Deinococcus aerius: one gene and its partner. The protein of the gene in region 1 interacts with the protein of each later gene in a pairwise test. Links are inferred from orthologs where the notes say so. Each region holds a gene or a part of one and is shown in the gene's direction. Other genes may lie near its edges.

The links.
Region 2: the proteins of gyrA (region 1) and DAERI_RS01750 interact in binary tests that used the Escherichia coli proteins (3 or more experiments, as listed by UniProt). The link is inferred for Deinococcus aerius from one-to-one orthologs.

Annotation. Positions count from the first base shown.
Region 1 is NZ_BFAG01000003.1:202,629-211,095, forward strand. The notes cover bases 3,296-6,402. They hold gyrA (DNA gyrase subunit A), read left to right. Parts: upstream 3,296-3,687; coding sequence 3,688-6,117; downstream 6,118-6,402. Other genes in these bases: DAERI_RS05875 (HD-GYP domain-containing protein), read right to left, coding at 3,296-3,429. Also shown: DAERI_RS05865 (ScyD/ScyE family protein), read right to left, coding at 1-683; DAERI_RS05870 (carbohydrate kinase family protein), read left to right, coding at 919-1,863; more of DAERI_RS05875, read right to left, coding at 2,080-3,295; DAERI_RS05885 (helix-turn-helix domain-containing protein), read left to right, coding at 6,451-7,062; DAERI_RS05890 (FAD-dependent oxidoreductase), read left to right, coding at 7,198-8,467. UniProt on the Escherichia coli protein: A type II topoisomerase that negatively supercoils closed circular double-stranded (ds) DNA in an ATP-dependent manner to maintain chromosomes in an underwound state.
Region 2 is NZ_BFAG01000001.1:378,127-386,463, reverse strand. The notes cover bases 2,458-5,434. They hold DAERI_RS01750 (DNA topoisomerase subunit B), read left to right. Parts: upstream 2,458-2,952; coding sequence 2,953-4,917; downstream 4,918-5,434. Other genes in these bases: DAERI_RS01745 (S8/S53 family peptidase), read right to left, coding at 4,967-5,434; DAERI_RS01755 (vWA domain-containing protein), read right to left, coding at 2,458-2,650. In the rest of the region: DAERI_RS01760 (hypothetical protein), read right to left, coding at 131-613; more of DAERI_RS01755, read right to left, coding at 653-2,457; more of DAERI_RS01745, read right to left, coding at 5,435-6,319; DAERI_RS01740 (tetratricopeptide repeat protein), read right to left, coding at 6,903-8,337. UniProt on the Escherichia coli protein: DNA gyrase negatively supercoils closed circular double-stranded DNA in an ATP-dependent manner to maintain chromosomes in an underwound state.

The DNA of each region.
Region 1 (8,467 bases):
GAGACGGCGCCCGTGGCCGGGTCCACCCGCAGGAGGTCGTTGCCTGCCGCGTCGGCGACGTACAGTTGGCCGTTCAGCGAGGTGATGCCGTAGGGGTGCGAGTCGATGCCGGGCTGGCCGTTCGGGGTGGGAGGCACCGCGGGCACCTTGTCCGGGTTGTTCGCGGCCTCGAAGGCGAAGAGGTTGGCCACCTCCGTCGTCGCGTTGCCATTGACCCTCAGGACGGCGGCCACCTTGTCTGGCCGCGTCAGCGGGGGGCCGGGGAGAGCGGTCCACTGGCCGGCCGTGACGTACACGTTGCCGCCCAACGTGGTGATCCGGGCGCCGCCACTGTTGCCGAACGGGGTGCCCACGGACGGCAGCGTGGTGACCGTCTGCTGCTGCCCGCCGGTATCCACCCGGACCAGCTTGGCGGTGTTGCCCAGCGTGATCTGAACATCCGGCTGGCCCGGAGCGCCCGGGAGGGTGGCGACAACCTGATCCCCGCCCGTGCCGCTGTCGATCACCCAGATGTTGCCGCTGCCGTCCACCTCCACCCCCTGCGGCGCGGAGAGGCCGCTGGCGACCGTCTCACCGTGCGCGGGCGGAACGGTCTGGATCAGGCGCCCACAACCGGTCAGCAGGGCGAGACCGAGCAGGAACACGGCCGAAGGGGCGGGGCGAGCGGTGGCGGGGCTGGGCATGGGGTCCTCCTGCCCGGTTCACGGGAACCGGCAAGCGTGAGCATGGGCGGACTCGCCTGAAACCGACCTGGAGAGCCTGGCAGCCGACAAACCCCCACCAGCCCCAGTCCTCAATAGAAGTATATGCTACTTTTCGGCTCCCTCACCAGATACGGCCGTCTTCCGCGGGAAAGGCCCACCGTCAGGACCACCGGGGGCGGTGCATCCCGGCGCCGGGAGTGGCAATCTGGGCGGCATGACTGTGCAGATGCCCCTGATCGTGAGCGCCGGGGAGGCGCTGACCGACCTCGTGACCGCCGGAGGCAACGTCTGGCACGCGCACCCGGGAGGCGCGGCCTGGAACGTCGCGCGGGCCTGCGCGCGGCTGGGGGTGCCCAGCGCCTTTGCGGGCGCGGTCGGCCAGGACAACTTCGGGGAGGACCTGCGGCGGGCGGGCGGGGAGGCCGGGCTGGACCCCCGCTTTCTCCAGCAGGTGCCCGCCCCGACCCTCATGGCGGTCGTGTATCAGCTCGACCCGCCCGCCTACCGTTTCCTGGGGGAGAACAGCGCCGACCTGCACTTCGACCCGGCGCGGCTCCCGCAGGGGTGGGAGGGGGCGGCCCGCTGGCTGCACGTGGGCGGCATCAGCCTCGCCCGCTGGCCGCTCGCCGACACCCTGCTGGGCATGATCGGGACCGCGCGCGGGGCAGGGGTCAAGGTCAGCTTCGACCCCAACGCCCGCATCACGCACCGCCACCCCGACTACCCCGCCGTGTTCGAGCGGGTCATCCGCCAGGCCGACCTCCTCAAGTTCAGCGACGAGGACCTGAGCTTCTTCTTCCCGGGCCTGTCCGAGGAGGACGCCCTGCGGCGCGTGCGCGGCCTGAACGCCCGCTGCCCCATCGTGGTGACGCGCGGCGCGCAGGGGGCGACCCTGTACCAGCCCGCCGGCCGGGCGGACCTGCCGACCGTGCCCGTCGCGGTGGCGGACACGGTCGGCGCGGGGGACGCGCTCTGCGCCGGGCTTCTCGTGAGCGCGACCGAGCGCCCGGACGCCCGGTGGACCGAGCACCTGCAGCTCGGGCTGCGCGCCGCCGCCGCCGCCTGCGCCCGCCCCGGCGCCTACGCCCCCACCCGCGCGGACCTGGAGGCATTGGGGGGCGGACGGCCCGGGCTGGGTGGATCAGGAGAGTCAGGTTGAGGACGCTTTTTTCTCCCGCTCCCCCTGCGGGAGACTCGCAGAGCTGCTTGCAGACCGGTACGGCCCCGCAGGGGGAGAGGGGGCGTACGGCGGGCGCAGTATGTCTCCCCGTCCAACCTCCTCCCCCTCCTGCTCAATCCGCTGGCTCTCTGGGCGGGGCGGTCTTGGCTTTGCCCGGTTCAATACGGGCCGGGCGGCGGCTCCTCCCGGCCAGGCTTACACCACCAGGCGCACGTCGTCCTGTTCGGTCATCAGGTGGAGGAAGGCCTCGACGTACTGGGGGTCGAACTGCCGCCCGGCCCCCGCGCGGATCTCGGCCAGGGCGCGGTGGCGGGTCCAGGCGGGCTTGTAGGGCCGCGCACTGATGAGGGCGTCGTACACGTCCACGATGGCGAACAGCCGCGCGGTCTCGGGGATGTCCTTGCCGCGCAGCCCGGCGGGATAGCCGCCGCCGTCCCAGCGCTCGTGGTGGTACCGCACCAGGTCGAGGGTCCCGGCGGGCAGGAAATGCAGGTCCTGCAGCATGTCGTACCCGAGCGCCGCGTGGGTCTGGATGATTCGGCGCTCCTCGGGGTCGAGGGGGCCACGCTTGTGCAGGATGCGGTCGGGAATCGCCAGCTTGCCCAGGTCGTGCAGATACGCGCCCCAGCGCAGCGCCCCCACGCGCTCCTCGTCCCAGCCCAGCCGCTCGGCGAGCCGCACGCTGGTGCTCACCACCCGCGTCGTGTGGCCGCCGGTATCGTCGTCGCGGCGTTCCAGGGCCGCCCCCAGCGAGCGCAGGGTGAGGTCGTTGGCCTCGCGCAGGTCGCGGATCGCCTGCCACTGCCCGAGCTGCGCGCCCATCAGCCGCGCGAAGGAGGCGACGACCGCGATCTCCGCCGCCGCGAAGGCCCCCTCGGGGCGGGCCAGGACGAGCATCCCCAGGTGCTGCGCCGCGCCGCCGTACACCTCCGCAACGTGGTAGCTGGCGCGCTCCTCCCGGCGCAGGAGCGTCAGCACCTCCCCGGCCACCCAGTGGTCGGCCTGCACGCTGCGGCTGTCCTCGTCGCCGGGGTAGATGGGCCGCTGCATGTGGGCGGCGTAGGCCCCGCGCCCCGCCAGGATGACCGGCGTGCCCTGGCGGTAGGCCACAAAGGCGATGTGCGGCGCCACGTCCAGCCCCTGGAGAATTTCCACCCCAGCCCGGCTGATCGCCTCCACGTTCCCGGCCTGCGCCAGCCGTTCGCTGCCGCTCTGGAGCGCCTCGGCCGTCCGGCGCGTCCAGGTCAGCCGCGTAACCGTGACCTTCTCGCGGACGGTCAGGCCCCCCAGCGCCCCGGCCACCAGCAGCCCCCCGAGCAGGTCGGGCAGCTCGCCCGGCCCGTGCAGCACGAGCGAGGCCAAAAAGCCCATGAGGTAGGCGGCGGGCGCCGTCCAGCGCAGCCCCCCGCCCAGCGGCCACGTCACCCCGGCCAACAGCAGCGCCGCGCCGATCAGCAGCCCCAGGTGTCCGACCAGCGCCGCGTATCCCAGAACGCCCAGCCCCAGCACCAGCCACAGGTACGTCAGCACGAGTCGGCGGTTCACGGGGCCACCATAGCACCTGGATGAAGACCTCCTAAATATAATTCCGTACATTCTCATGAGCGCTGCGGCGGGGCGGGCGCGCCGACTCAGCGCCCATTTTTCGGACTTCGCAGTAGACTGTCCCCTGCGAAGGAAGGAGCAGTTATTACGCTGCAAGCATAATGTGATAGACTGATTCCATTCCCGGCCCGCCGGGTTTCCCCTTCCTCTCGTCGTCAGCGAGCCCCCGTTCGGCTGACGCCCACAGACTGGAGCCTCATGACTGGAATCCATCCCGTTGACATCACCAGCGAAGTCAAGACCAACTTCATCAACTACGCGATGAACGTCATCGTGGACCGCGCGCTGCCCGACGTGCGTGACGGTCTCAAGCCCGTGCAGCGGCGGATCATGTACGCGATGCTGCTGGAGGGCCTCGCCCCCAACCACAAGCACGCCAAGAGCGCTTCCGTGGTCGGCGAGGTGATGAAGAAGTACCACCCGCACGGCGACACCTCCATCTACGACGCGATGGTCCGCCTGGGCCAGTGGTGGAACATGCGCTACGCACTGGTGGACCCGCAGGGCAACTTCGGCTCCATCGACGGCGACCCGCCCGCCGCCATGCGCTACACCGAAGCGCGCATGACGAAGGTGGCCGAGGAGGTCCTGGCCGACCTCGAAAAGGAAACCGTCGACCTCAAGCCCAACTACGACGAGACGACCGAGGAGCCCTCGGTGCTGCCGTCGGCGGTGCCCAACCTCCTGATCAACGGGGCGGCGGGCATCGCGGTGGGCATGGCGACGAACATCCCGCCGCACAACCTGACGGAGATCAGCAACGGGCTGCTCGCGCTGATCGACAACCCCAGCATCACGCTCGACGAGATGATGACGCACGTGCTGGGGCCGGACTTCCCGACCGGCGGGCGCATCAGCAGGCAGGGCATCCGCGAGGCGTACGCGACCGGGCACGCGGGGCTCAAGGTGCGCGGCAAGGCCCGCATCGACGAGAAGAACGGGAGAAGCCAGATCATCATCTCCGAGATCCCCTATCAGGTGAACAAGACGAACCTGATCCAGACGATCTCGGCGATGTACAAGGCGGGCAAGATCCCCGACATCTCGGCCCTGCGTGACGAGTCCGACCGCAAGGACCCGGTGCGCATCGTGATCGAGCTCAAGCGCGGCGCGATCCCCACCCTGGTCCTGAACCAGCTCTACAAGTACACCCAGCTCCAGTCCACCTTCACGGTCATCAACCTGAGCATCGTGAACGGCGAGCCGCGCGTGCTGCCGCTCATCGACACCATGCGCGCCTTCCTGGACCACCGCCGCGACGTGGTGACCCGGCGCACCGCCTACGACCTGCGCAAGGCCGAGGAACGCGCCCACGTGTTGGAGGGCCTGATCAAGGCGCTCGACCACATCGATGAGGTCATCTCGCTCATCCGGGGCAGCAACACGGGCGCCGAGGCGCGCGACGTGCTGATGGCCCGCTTCGGCCTCACCGAGATTCAGGCGCAGGCGATCCTCGACATGCGCCTCCAGCGCCTCGTGGGTCTGGAGCGCGAGAAGCTCATGAGCGAGTACGACGAGCTTCAGAAGACCATCGCGCGGCTGCGCTCCATCCTGGGCGACGTGAAGCTGCTGTGGCGCGAGATCAAGAAGGAGATCCGCGACATCCGCGACCGCTACGGCGACGACCGCCGCAGCACGATCACCGACCTGGAGGACGACATCTCCAAGGAGGACCTGATCGCCGTCGAGGACATGGTCATCACGATGACGAAGGCGGGGTACCTCAAGCGCACCAAGCTCGACGCCTACCGGGCGCAGGGCCGCGGCGGGCGCGGGTCGAGCGGCGGCAGGCTGCGCGAGGAGGACATCAACACGAGCGTCTTCGTGGGCTCCACGCACGACTACCTGCTGTTCTTCACGGACCAGGGCCGCGTCTTCCACGAGAAGATCTACGACCTGCCCGAGGCGGGCCGCGACGCCAAGGGCACCCACATCCGCAACCTGATCCCGGGGCTGCGCGAGGACGAGAACATCGCCTCGGTCCTCAGCGTGAAGGGCTTTGACGAGCCGGGCTGCTTCGTCTTCGCCACCAAGCGCGGCATGGTGAAAAAGACCCTGATCACCGAGTACGGCAACATCACCTCGGCGGGCCTGATCGCCATCAACCTCCAGCCCGGCGACGAGCTGATCGGCGTGGACATCCAGCGCGACGGCGACGACGTGGTCCTCGCCACCCGCGAGGGCCAGGCGATGCGCTTCGCGGCGACCGAGGTGCGCGACACCGGCCGCGCCACCCAGGGGGTCATCGGCATCCGCCTGCGCGAGGGTGACGAGGTCGTGAGCATGGCGCTGGTGCCCGGCGGCGACGAGGGCAGCGAGCTGCTGGCGGTCAGCGAGTACGGCCTGGGCAAGCGCACCCCGGTGAGCGACTACCCCAGCAAGGGGCGCGGCGGCCTGGGCGTGATCACCCTCGACGTGACCGACAAGACGGGCAAGCTGGTCGCCCTGACCCACGTGGCCGGGAACGAGGAGCTGATGGTCCTCACCGAGAAGGGCACCGTGATCCGCACCCGCGTCGAGGAGGTCCGCGTGACGGGCCGCAACGCGCAGGGCGTGCGTGTCATCAATATCGGCGAGAAGGACCGCGTCATCAGCGCCTTCCCCATCCGCCGCGAGGACGAGCTGTAAGAGCGCCGCCTCCTTCGGCAGTGCCCGGTCGCAACGGCCGGGCGCTTCTTTTCGGGGTCCAACCCCGGGCGAGTCGGCGCCTACCCCACCTTGCAACATCCATTTGGGGGGACGCCTTCTATGAGCGCCTCCTGAGGTCGGCGCCGGGCTGGTGGCCCCCTCTTTCCCGTTGTGGCGCGGCTCCACCACCCCTCCCCCACGGTCGAGCTTTGTAAGCTAAATACTGCTTAAAGAAACAAAAGTGTTTACAAAATGCCTGACTTCGGTTACACTGTGACCTGTGCCGGGATGTGCCCGGCGGCCCGCAAAACCAACGCCCAGGAGGCGACCCCAATGACACAGTCCAACTCCCTGACCAAGACCTTCGTTGACACCGTCACCTACCGCCCCGGCGCCGTGATCCTGTACCCCGGCAAGAGCGACATGCTCTACCGCGTCGCCTCCGGCCTGGTGCGTGTCCACACCATGGACGACGACGGCAACGGCCTGACCCTGCGCTACGTGAAGCCCGGCGAGTACTTCGGCGAGGAGGCGCTGGCGGGCGTGAACCGCGCCTACTTCGCGGAGGCCGTGACCGACTCCACCGTGGACGTGATCAACCCCGCGCTGATGACCGCCGAGGACAACCTCGTGGTCACCACCCACCTCGTCAAGACGCTGGAGCGCGCCTACGAGAGCATCTACCGCCTGGTCGGCAAGCGGCTGCGCGCCCGGATCGCCGGCGAGCTGCTGGAGCTCAAGGACACGGCCCTCGCCACCCAGCTCGACTCCGGCGAGACGATGATCTACGCCACCCACGACGAGCTGGCCGCCGCCGTCGGCTCGGTGCGCGAGACGGTCACCAAGGTCGTCGGCGAACTCAGCCGCGAGGGCGTGATCAGCGCCGGCTACGGCAAGATCACCCTCAAAGACGAGCGGGCCCTCTCGCAGATCGCCGCGGCGTGATCCCGCCTCTCCCCCAGACCGTCCGGTTCACGCCGGGCGGTTTTTGCTGTTGGTGGTGGGGAGGCCTGCCTAGGGTCCCCACTCGTCCAGACGCGGGGGACAACTCGGGTTAGCGTGCCCGGTACACTTGCAGCCATGACGACCCCGACCTTTACCCCCGGGCGGCCCCTGCGGGTCGCCGTGATCGGCAGCGGCCCCAGCGGCATCTATGCGGCGGAGGCCCTGACCAAGCAGACTGGCCTCCCGGTCGAGGTGGACGTGTTCGACCGCCTCCCCACCCCCTACGGCCTGGTGCGCTACGGGGTGGCGCCCGACCACCTCACGATCAAGAGCGTGACCAAGGGCTTCGAGAAGACGCTCTCGGATCCCCGGGTGCGCTTCCTGGGCAATGTGGAGTTCGGGACCGACCTCACCTATGAGGAAGTGAAAGCCCACTACGACGCGATCATCTACACCGTCGGCGCCTCCTCCGACCGCCGCCTGGGGATTCCGGGCGAGGACCTGAAGGGCTCCATGAGCGCGACCGAGTTCGTCGCCTGGTACAACGGCCACCCGGACGCGGCGGCGCGCGAGCTGGTGCTGAACGCGACCGGCGTGGCGGTGGTCGGGGTGGGGAACGTGGCCCTGGACGTGAGCCGCATCCTCGTCAAGACGGTGGGCGAACTGCACGCCAGCGACATCGCCGCCCACGCGCTGAAGGCGCTTGAACACAGCCACGTGCGGGACGTGTGGGTGCTGGGCCGGCGCGGGCCCCTCCAGGCCAAGTTCACGACCAAGGAATTGCGCGAGTTCGGGGAGCTGGAGGGCGCGGACCCCATCGTGAAACCCGGGGAGATCGCGGTGAGCGAGGCGGAGGAGGCGACGGTCACCGACAACGTGGTCAAGAAGAACCTGGAGGTGCTGCGCGACTTCGCCGCCCGGACGCCGGGGGGCAAGGAGCGCCGCGTCCACCTGCGGTTCCTCGTCTCCCCCGTCGAGATTCTGGACGACGGCGAGGGCCACGTGGGCGGCCTGAGGATTGAGCGCAACCGCCTGGACGAGCAGGGCAACGCGGTCGGGACCGGCGAGTACGAGACCTTGCCGGTGCAGATGGTGCTGCGCTCGGTGGGGTACAAGGGCGTGGCCCTGCCCGGCGTGCCCTTCAACGAGCGCCAGGGTGTGATCCCCAACGTGGAGGGCCGGGTCGAGGGCCGCCCGGGCGAGTACACGGCGGGCTGGATCAAGCGCGGCCCCAGCGGCGTGATCGGTACGAACAGGAAGGATGCGGTGGACACGGTGGCGCACCTGCTGGCGGACGCGAGGGCCGGGGCCTTGCCCCTCGCCCCCGACGCCACCCGCGAGGCCGTGGACACGTTGCTGCGGCAGAAGGGCGTGGACGTGTACACCTTCCACGACTGGCGGGAGC
Region 2 (8,337 bases), on another replicon or contig:
GCTTGGGAAAAGGTTGAGAGACGCGCCGGAGCCTCCTCACGGTCAGGAGGCCGGGCGGGGCGGTCAGCGCACCTCCGGGCGAGTCCGGGCGGTTACGGAGGTCACAGCACGGAACCCCCAGCCTGTCCCCTCACGTCCCCGGCGTGCTGCCGGGAAAGACGGCCACGCGCCCGACCATATAGGCGCAGCCGTACAGAAACAGCGTGGCGACGGGCAGGTAACGCAGGCCGGTCTGGTGCCGGATCAGGCGGCCCTTCACCAGCACCTCGATCACGTACAGGCTGATGAGGCACAGGGCCGAGTACATCCAGTGTTCCCAGTCGCGGCTGGGGTCGTAGGGCAGGCCGTACCGGGTCAGGCCGCCGCCGACGTTGACGGCGCTGGGCACCTTCCCGCCGCCCACCGCCAGAATCACGCCCGTCACGACGGGGATCAGCGTGAGCCCCCAGGTCAGGCGCAGCCAGACGAGGAAGCCCGTGCGAACCTGCCGTTTGATGGCCGGGCCCAGGCTCCACAGGAACAGGACCAGCGTGGCGAGCGCGTAGGGGGTGGGAAACAGCAGCGCGAGCGCGGTGCCGAACTGATACCCGTGGATGAGCCGCAGGACGTCCATGCGCGTCAGCGTAACGTGCCGGGGTGGGGGCCCGCGTCCTCAGTCCGCCCCCGGCAACCCGAGGTGCGCCTCGGGCGGCAGGTACGTCCCGGGCCGGAGTTCAGCCCCGTCGGCGGCGCGGCGAACGGTGATCTCCTCGGGCAGGGCGGCGAGGAGGACATGCGGTCCGCTGGGGGCGACCTTCAGCCCGTGCAGGGCGCGCGCGCGGAAGGCTTCCCCCAGGTCGGTGACGCCCGGGCTCAGGGTCAGCGCGTGGTCACCGTAGGGGCCGGTGACGTGGAGGGTCACCCCCTCGGCGCGCAGGCGCAGCGGCAGCCCCAGCCCGACCAGGGTGCCCAGCGGCGGGTGGGGCGAGCGGGCGGGGCGGGCGACCGCCACGCCGAGCAGGGTGCCGGGGCGCACCACGTCCTCCTCGCGCACCAGCCGGGCGCCCTGGCTCACCTCCAGGTCGGGGGGCAGGCGGCGCACGCGCAGGCCCTCGCGGTCCTGTTCCAGCCGCAGCCCGCTGAGGTGCGGCACCCGCCCGACCTGCCCCAGGTCGAAGGGTCCGCCGAGCGGCATGGGCACCGCCGTCACCCGCCCGTCCTGCCCCACCAGCGCCAGGGTCCGGTCCTCGCTGTAGCGAATGCCCTCGACGGTGGGGACGGGGGCCGGTTGGACGACGCGGCGAACCGGGCGGGGCCGCCGACGCCGCCAGGCCCGCAGCGCCACGCCGAGCAGGCCGAGTAGGAGCAGCCCGCCCAGCCCCGCCAGCAGGCGAGGGTCGGGACGGAAGCGGGCCTCCCCGGCGCCCAGCGGGACAGCTCCGACCGCGGGGCTCCCCGTGATGCCCGGCAGCGCCAGGCGGCGGCCATCCGCCAGCGTCAGGACCGGCTGGACCGTGCGGCCCGCCGTCAGCCCCGCGTTCTCCAGATGCACCCCGACCTCGCGCTCGCCGGGGAGCCGCAGCAGGCTTCCGGTCAGACCCGCCGGAAGTCGCAGGGTCAGCCCTCCCGGCGGCGTGTCTGTCCCCAGGCGGTAGCGGAGGGTGACCGTTTCGCCGACCCGGAGGGTGCGGTCGGCCCCGGGGTTCAGCCAGGTCAGGCGCGGGGCGGGGGCGACGTTGAGCCGCAGGAGCACCCGGCGCGGGTGTCCCCCCGGCCTGACGGGCGGCGCGCACAGCAGGGCGGGCGTGCCGGACGGCAGACGCCCACTCACCCCCAGCCGCGCGGCCCCGTCCCGCACCACCCCGTCCACCAGGCGGACCTGCCCCGCCGCGTCCCCCGGGGCCAGGGTCAGCCGCGTGCCGTCGGGAAAGGGAACACTCACCCGTTCGGGGTCGGTGACGCTGGCGAGGCTGTTTCCGAACGCCCCCAGTGTCGGCACCTGGCCGGCGGGCACGGTGAGTCCCTGCGTGGCGGCATTCTCCCGCAGGGCGGCGCGGGCGTCGGCGGGGATCTCGGTGCCCAGCGCCACGTAGTACAGCGCGTCGAGGGGGCCGGGGGCGCGGAAGGCGGCCAGTGCCCGCCGGGCCGTGTAGGCGGGGTCAGGGTCGTTGTCGATGCCGTCGGTCAGGATGAACACGGTCGTGGCGTAGCGCCGGTCCCTACTCAACGGCGCGAGCGCCCGCGCCACGCTGCGGTACAGGTAGGTGTTCTGCCCGTTCGCCCGCAGCGCGGCGAGGTCGGTGTTCCAGCGGCCCCGGTCGCCCGGCAGGGCGTAGCTCCGGCTGAAGCGCGGCCCGCTGTCGAAGGTCACCAGATCCACCCGGTCGGGGTTGCGGGCGCGGACGTAGGCGTTCACGGCAGTCTTGACGCGCCCGAAGATGTTCGCCCGCCCGTCCCCGAGGCCGCGCATGGAGCCGCTGGTGTCCAGGATGAACACGGCCCGCGTCGCGGTGGGCAGCGGCCCGGCGGGCAGCCCGCAGGCCTGGGACGTACTCGGCAACCGCCTCAGGGTGACGCTCGGGGCCCCCTCTGACGGCGTTTCCCCAGTCTGGGCTCGGGTGAACGAACCGCTGGCGAGCAGGGCGGTGAGGAGAAGGACGGCGCGGCGCATGCGGCTCCCATTCTGCCCGCGCGGCGTCCCGGCGTGAAGGGCGCGCCGTTGTCCGGGCCGGGCCTGGCAATACGTTCCTGCCACCCGCGGGCGGCGAAGGCGTGCCAGACGGCTTTTCGGCCAGGGCCGGAGAGGAGAAGTCGGTCACCTCTATTATGTCTAATACGTAATCCATTTGACCCATTTCGACTATGGGTATATACTTGAGGGACTTCGGAGGCGCACGCAGCGCCCTTTTTTCGGGAACACAGCTTCCGAATTCACGTCTCATCGGCCCCAGTCCGGGGCCACGCAGGAGGACCATGACGCAGACTCACGAATACGACGCCAGCTCCATCTCGATTCTCAAGGGGCTGGAAGCGGTTCGCAAGCGGCCCGGCATGTACGTGCAGGGCGGCACGGGCGTGGACGGCTACCACCAGCTCCTCACCGAGATTATCGACAACGCCATCGACGAGGGCCTGGGGGGCTTCGCCACCGAGGTCCACGTCATCATGCACGCCGACGGCTCGGCCACCGTCACCGACAACGGGCGCGGCATCCCCGTGGACGTGATGAAGTCCGAGAACCGCCCCGCCATCGAGGTCATCTTCACCGAGCTGCATGCGGGCGGCAAGTTCGGCGGCGGCGCCTACAAAGTGTCCGGCGGCCTGCACGGGGTGGGTTCCAGCGTGGTGAACGCGCTGTCCACCTACCTCGACGTGACGGTCAACAAGGGCGGCAAGCTGCACCACATCCGCTTCGAGCGGGGCGCCGTGACCACGCCGCTGGAGGTGGCCGGCCCCACCCCCAAGGACGTGAAGTGGGCCACCAAGGTCACCTTCCACCCCGACCCCGCCGTCTTCAGCGAGTTCGAGAACAAGTTCAACTACGACCGCATTCGGGGCCGCCTGCGCGAGCTGGCCTACCTGACCGGCCTGAAGATTGTTGTCCGCGACGAGCGCACCGAGCTGCACGCCGGGGAGATTCGGGAAGAGGTCTTTCACGAGAAGGGCGGCATCGCCAACTTCGCCCGCGCGCTCGTGCTCGACGACGGCAAGCTGCTGTACGACCAGCCCATCGTGATGCGCGGCACCCACGCGGATGTGGAGGTGGAAGTCGCCTTCATCCACGCGAACACGTACTCCAGCGACAACATCCTGACGTACGCGAACATGATCCGCACCCGCGACGGGGGCACGCCGCTGACCGGTTTCAAGACCGCCTACACGCGCATCCTGAACAAGTATGCCAAGGACAAGAACCTCATCAAGTCCGGCAACCCGGTTCCCAGCGGCGACGACCTGCTGGAGGGCATCTACTGCGTCGTGTCGGTCAAGCTGGGCGACCCGCAGTTCGAGTCGCAGGCGAAGGTCAAGCTGCTGAACAGTGAGGCGCAGACCGCCGTGAACGCGATTGTCGGCGAGAAGTTCGCGGAGTTTCTCGAAGAGAACCCCAAGATCGGCCGCACCATCGTGGAGAAGGCCGCCGAGGCCGCCCGCGCCCGCGAGGCCGCCCGCAAGGCCCGCGATATCGTCCGGCGCTCCAACCCGCTGGAGAACGATGACCTGCCGGGCAAGCTCGCCGACTGCTCCAGCCAGGACCCCAGCGAGAGCGAACTCTTCATCGTGGAGGGCATCTCGGCCGGAGGCTCGGCCAAGGGTGGGCGTGAGCGCCGCTTCCAGGCGATCCTCCCCCTGCGCGGCAAGATCCTGAACGTCGAGAAGGCCGAGCTGAACAAGATCCTGAAGAACGCCGAGATTCGGGCGCTCATCGGGGCGATCGGCGCGGGCGTGGAGGGCACCGGGGACCGGATGCACTTCGACCTCTCCAACCTCCGCTACCACAAGATCATCATCATGACGGACGCGGACATGGACGGCGGGCACATCGCCACGCTGCTGCTCACGTTCTTCTACCGCTACATGCGCCCGGTCGTCGAGGCGGGCTACCTCTACATCGCGCAGCCGCCGCTGTACCGCATCATGGTGGGCCGCGAGAAGAAGGGCACCTACCTCTACACCGAGGAGGAACTCAAGGCACACGTGGCCCGCGCGAACAAGGAAGGCAAGAAGTACGAGATTCAGCGCTTCAAGGGGCTCGGCGAGATGAACGCTGACCAGCTCTGGGACACGACGATGAACCCCGAGACGCGGGCCTTGAAGCAGGTGCGGGTCGAGGACCTGATCATCGCCAACGAGGTCTTCGAGAACCTGATGGGCAACGAAGTGGCGCCGCGCAAGAGGTTTATCCAGGAGAACGCGCGGTTTGCGGAGATTAGCGTGTAAAAGAAGCTCGACCGAGGGCGCCCGGCATGTAGACAGCCGGGCGCCCTCCTTATGGCCCCTTCGTCAGGTCAAGTCCACCCGTCCATTCGCTCGGCTTTTGCCGGGTGCCGGTACTCATGAGCTGAGCCAGCAGCCCGGTGACCACGGGCGCCGCAAATGAGGTTCCTGGAAAGCGGAAACGCTCGCCTGCCGAGTTCGGGGTTTCAGGCGATGGGAAGTAGAAGACACCTGGAGCCCGGACGTCCGGCGGAATGTTCCTGCCGCCCGCCAGCACGACCCGCCCGTATGGATAGTCAGACCACTGGCTGGAACCGTCCGCGCGCTCCAATGCCGCCACACTGATGACGTGCTGGCCCAGTGGCCCCGCCACTGCACTCCAATCGGCAGGAAAGTAGTGGCACTGGTCCTCGTCCTGCAGTTCGCGGCACTCGTAGCTGCCTGGCCGCAGCGGCGTGCCACTGCCGTGGGCGGCCACGAACATGACGCCTTCCCGAACGGCCAGGTCAATGACCTGCCGGAGATACTTCCCGGGAACTGGCGTACTCAGGCTCAGGTTGACGAGTACGGGCCGTCCTGTTGTGCGCCGCGCCATGATCGCCTGACAGATAGCGTGAATGACCTTGGGGGTCGCGCAACGTCCACTCGAGTCGCAGGCCGCCAGGCTCACCAGGTCTTCGGGGGGAGCCTCAAAGAGCTGCTTGATAATGGCAGCAATATGTCTTCCATGGCCGTAATGCGGCGTTCCGGCCCCATCACGGCTGACATAGTCATCCCTTTGCCGACCCGCCTCGTCCTCGGTCATGGTGTCGATGACGTAAATGATTGGCCGGTACTTCCCTGGGCGAGGGGACGGCCTGACCGCCTCCAGGGTCCCGACGTTCTCCTCGTGCCCGGCCTGCTCGCTCTTACGCTGGGCGGCGGGGTTGGGGGGTGCCGTGGTCTCCGTGCCCAGTTCCTTCGTCGGGGCGATGTCCGCAGGAAGGTTGTCCGGCTCGGCGTAGATGGCCCCAAGCACTCGAGCCTCATCCGCCGAGAGGATTGGAAGCGAGTAGGAGGTCGCGCAGAGGTCCATGCCGTCCCCCGACACTCCCAGCCCCCTGAAATAGGCCTCGACCCGGCCGTTGGGGGCGTAGACGCGGCTGTTGACTCCCCCCCGGAGACTGGACAGGGCCCGCCGGATGGCCTCCCCGTTGACGCCCTTCAGCAGCTCCCGCTGGTTTTGCCGCAGCGTGTCGGGCAGGATGGCGCCCATGGGCACACCGCGCAGAAGCGTCGGGCGCGGGGTCAGGGTGACGGCCTCATTGAGGGGTTGCTTCCAGCCTGCCAGGGGGGCTATGCGCCGGGGGGGCAACCCGGTGATGGCGGGCAGGACCGAGCCCCTCACCCCCGCGATTCTTCCCATGAGGTCAGCCTCCGCGGGCGTTACCACCACCCGGCCGTCCGCCAGTTGCCGTGCCCGGAGGTCAAAGGAGGGAGAGGCGCGGCCCGACGACCGAATGATCCTATTGATCCGGTCCACGTCCGGGTTCCGCACCCCGGGCGCGGAGGAGGGCTTGAGAAACTGTATATCCCGTGTCGGGAAACTCTTCGTTCCAAGACCCGGCTGTACCTTTGCGGTGTACTCCGGCACCTCGGGCAATACAGTGACCGTGTCCACAACCCCGGACTGCTGCCCGCCGTCTATCAGGAAGACGTCTTGTTCCCCCAGCGCCGCCTCTGATGGGACCTTGCATCTGTACACAGGGGAGAAGGATGTGCCGGGCGGTTTCTCACAGGCCTCCCTCTGACTGCCAACCTTCCACGCCAGGCCTTCTGTCTGGGGTGCGTAGAAGAGCCGCACGTAGCCGTCCCTGAACACCATCTCCTGTTGAACGGGTCCCGATGCGAATGGGGAAGGTGGTGGAGTCGTCCCAGCAGAGGAACCAGAAAGGGGGGCACAAAAGCCAGCGACAACAATCGTCAGCCTCTTCCAGCGTTGCTTTGAATTACCCATGGTGGCCTTTGCCCTCCATTGCAGGTGGCAGAACCAGGATGGGTTCCGAGACCTGGGTGAGCCTCGCGTTACTCCGAATGGTCTGCACCAGCCCCAGGTGGCCCGCCCGTTCCAGAAGGTTGAGCGCGTCGTCAAACTGAGTCAGGTTGCCTTCAACCTCACTGAGGTTACTCAGGACCAGGCCCATGAGCCGGAGATTGCCGCCGCCAGAGAGGAGCCTCAATGCTTGTTCGTACAGCTCACGCGCCCGCTGGTGGTCACCATGGACGTGGAAGTTGACCCCACGGGCGTTGAGGACTCGCGCCTGCCCGCTCCGATTGCCGAGCAGTTCATAGAGCGCGGCCGCTTCCTGATAGAGCTGTTCCGCTTGGTGGAAAAGGACGGGGTCCGTCGTTTCAGCAGGCGAAAGACAGTCCGCCAAGTTGCTCAGGATCACCGCGCGCTGCGGGGGATAAGGCTGGCTGGCTTCCAGCAGGGGGGCGAAGGTCGCCCAGGGCTCCGCGCCCTGTTGTACCGCCATGCTGGCCAGCAGGTTCTCAGCGGTCAGCGCCAGTGGGGTGGTCCCGTTCAGCCTGTAGAGGGCTGCCGCGCGGCGGTACTGTCCCTGCGCCTCCCTCTGCCGATTCTCCCGCAGCGCCACATGGCCCCGCACCATCGCCCCATGGGCCGCGTCCAAGCTGCCGTCACCGGGCAACTGTTCGGCGAGGGCCAGGGCCTGGTCGTACCGGCCCAACTGGTAGGCCGCCACCGCGCGGCACGCCGTGACCCCGGCAAGAGTCGGCAGGTCCGCAACGACCTCTCCTGCCCGCAAGGCCTCGCCAAGCTGCAAGAGCGCCCACGCCCGCAACAGCCGCACCTCCCCCGTCTGCGGCGCCCCCTCCAGCGTCGCGGCAGCCTGCCCTGGGTACCCCCGCTTCATCTCCTCGCTGGCATAGGCATGGGCGGCCCGGGCTGCGGCAGGGTGGTCTTCCTCCTCCCAGAGGGCGCGAGCTGCCTGCCAGTGCGGCCATCCCCGGCCCTCCGGGTGCGCGCGGGCGAGGTGCAGGTGGCGAAGCGCTGCGTGAGCGGGTTGAACATTCAGCAGTTCCCGCACCGTGCCCGGCGTTCTCACCTCTCCCCCGGGGGTACACAGCCCCTCACGGGCCAAGAGATCAAGCGTCCGGGCAAAGTCAGCCGCCGGAAGCCGCAGCGCCGCGCGGGTGGCAGCCAGATTCGGCGCGGCCTGGAGCGCCAGCGTGAGGTAAACCTCGCGGGCAGGCGGGGGCAGGGCGTTCAGGTGGGCGTCGAGGGTCTGGTCGGGAGGGGCGCCGCGCAGGAAGGCCGCCAGCAGCGAGGGGTGTCCCGCCGTGGCCTCGAAGGCCCCCGGGTGGGCCGCAAGCTCGGCGGGCGTGAGCGGGCCGAGCGTGAGGTGCAGGTCGATGGGCAGG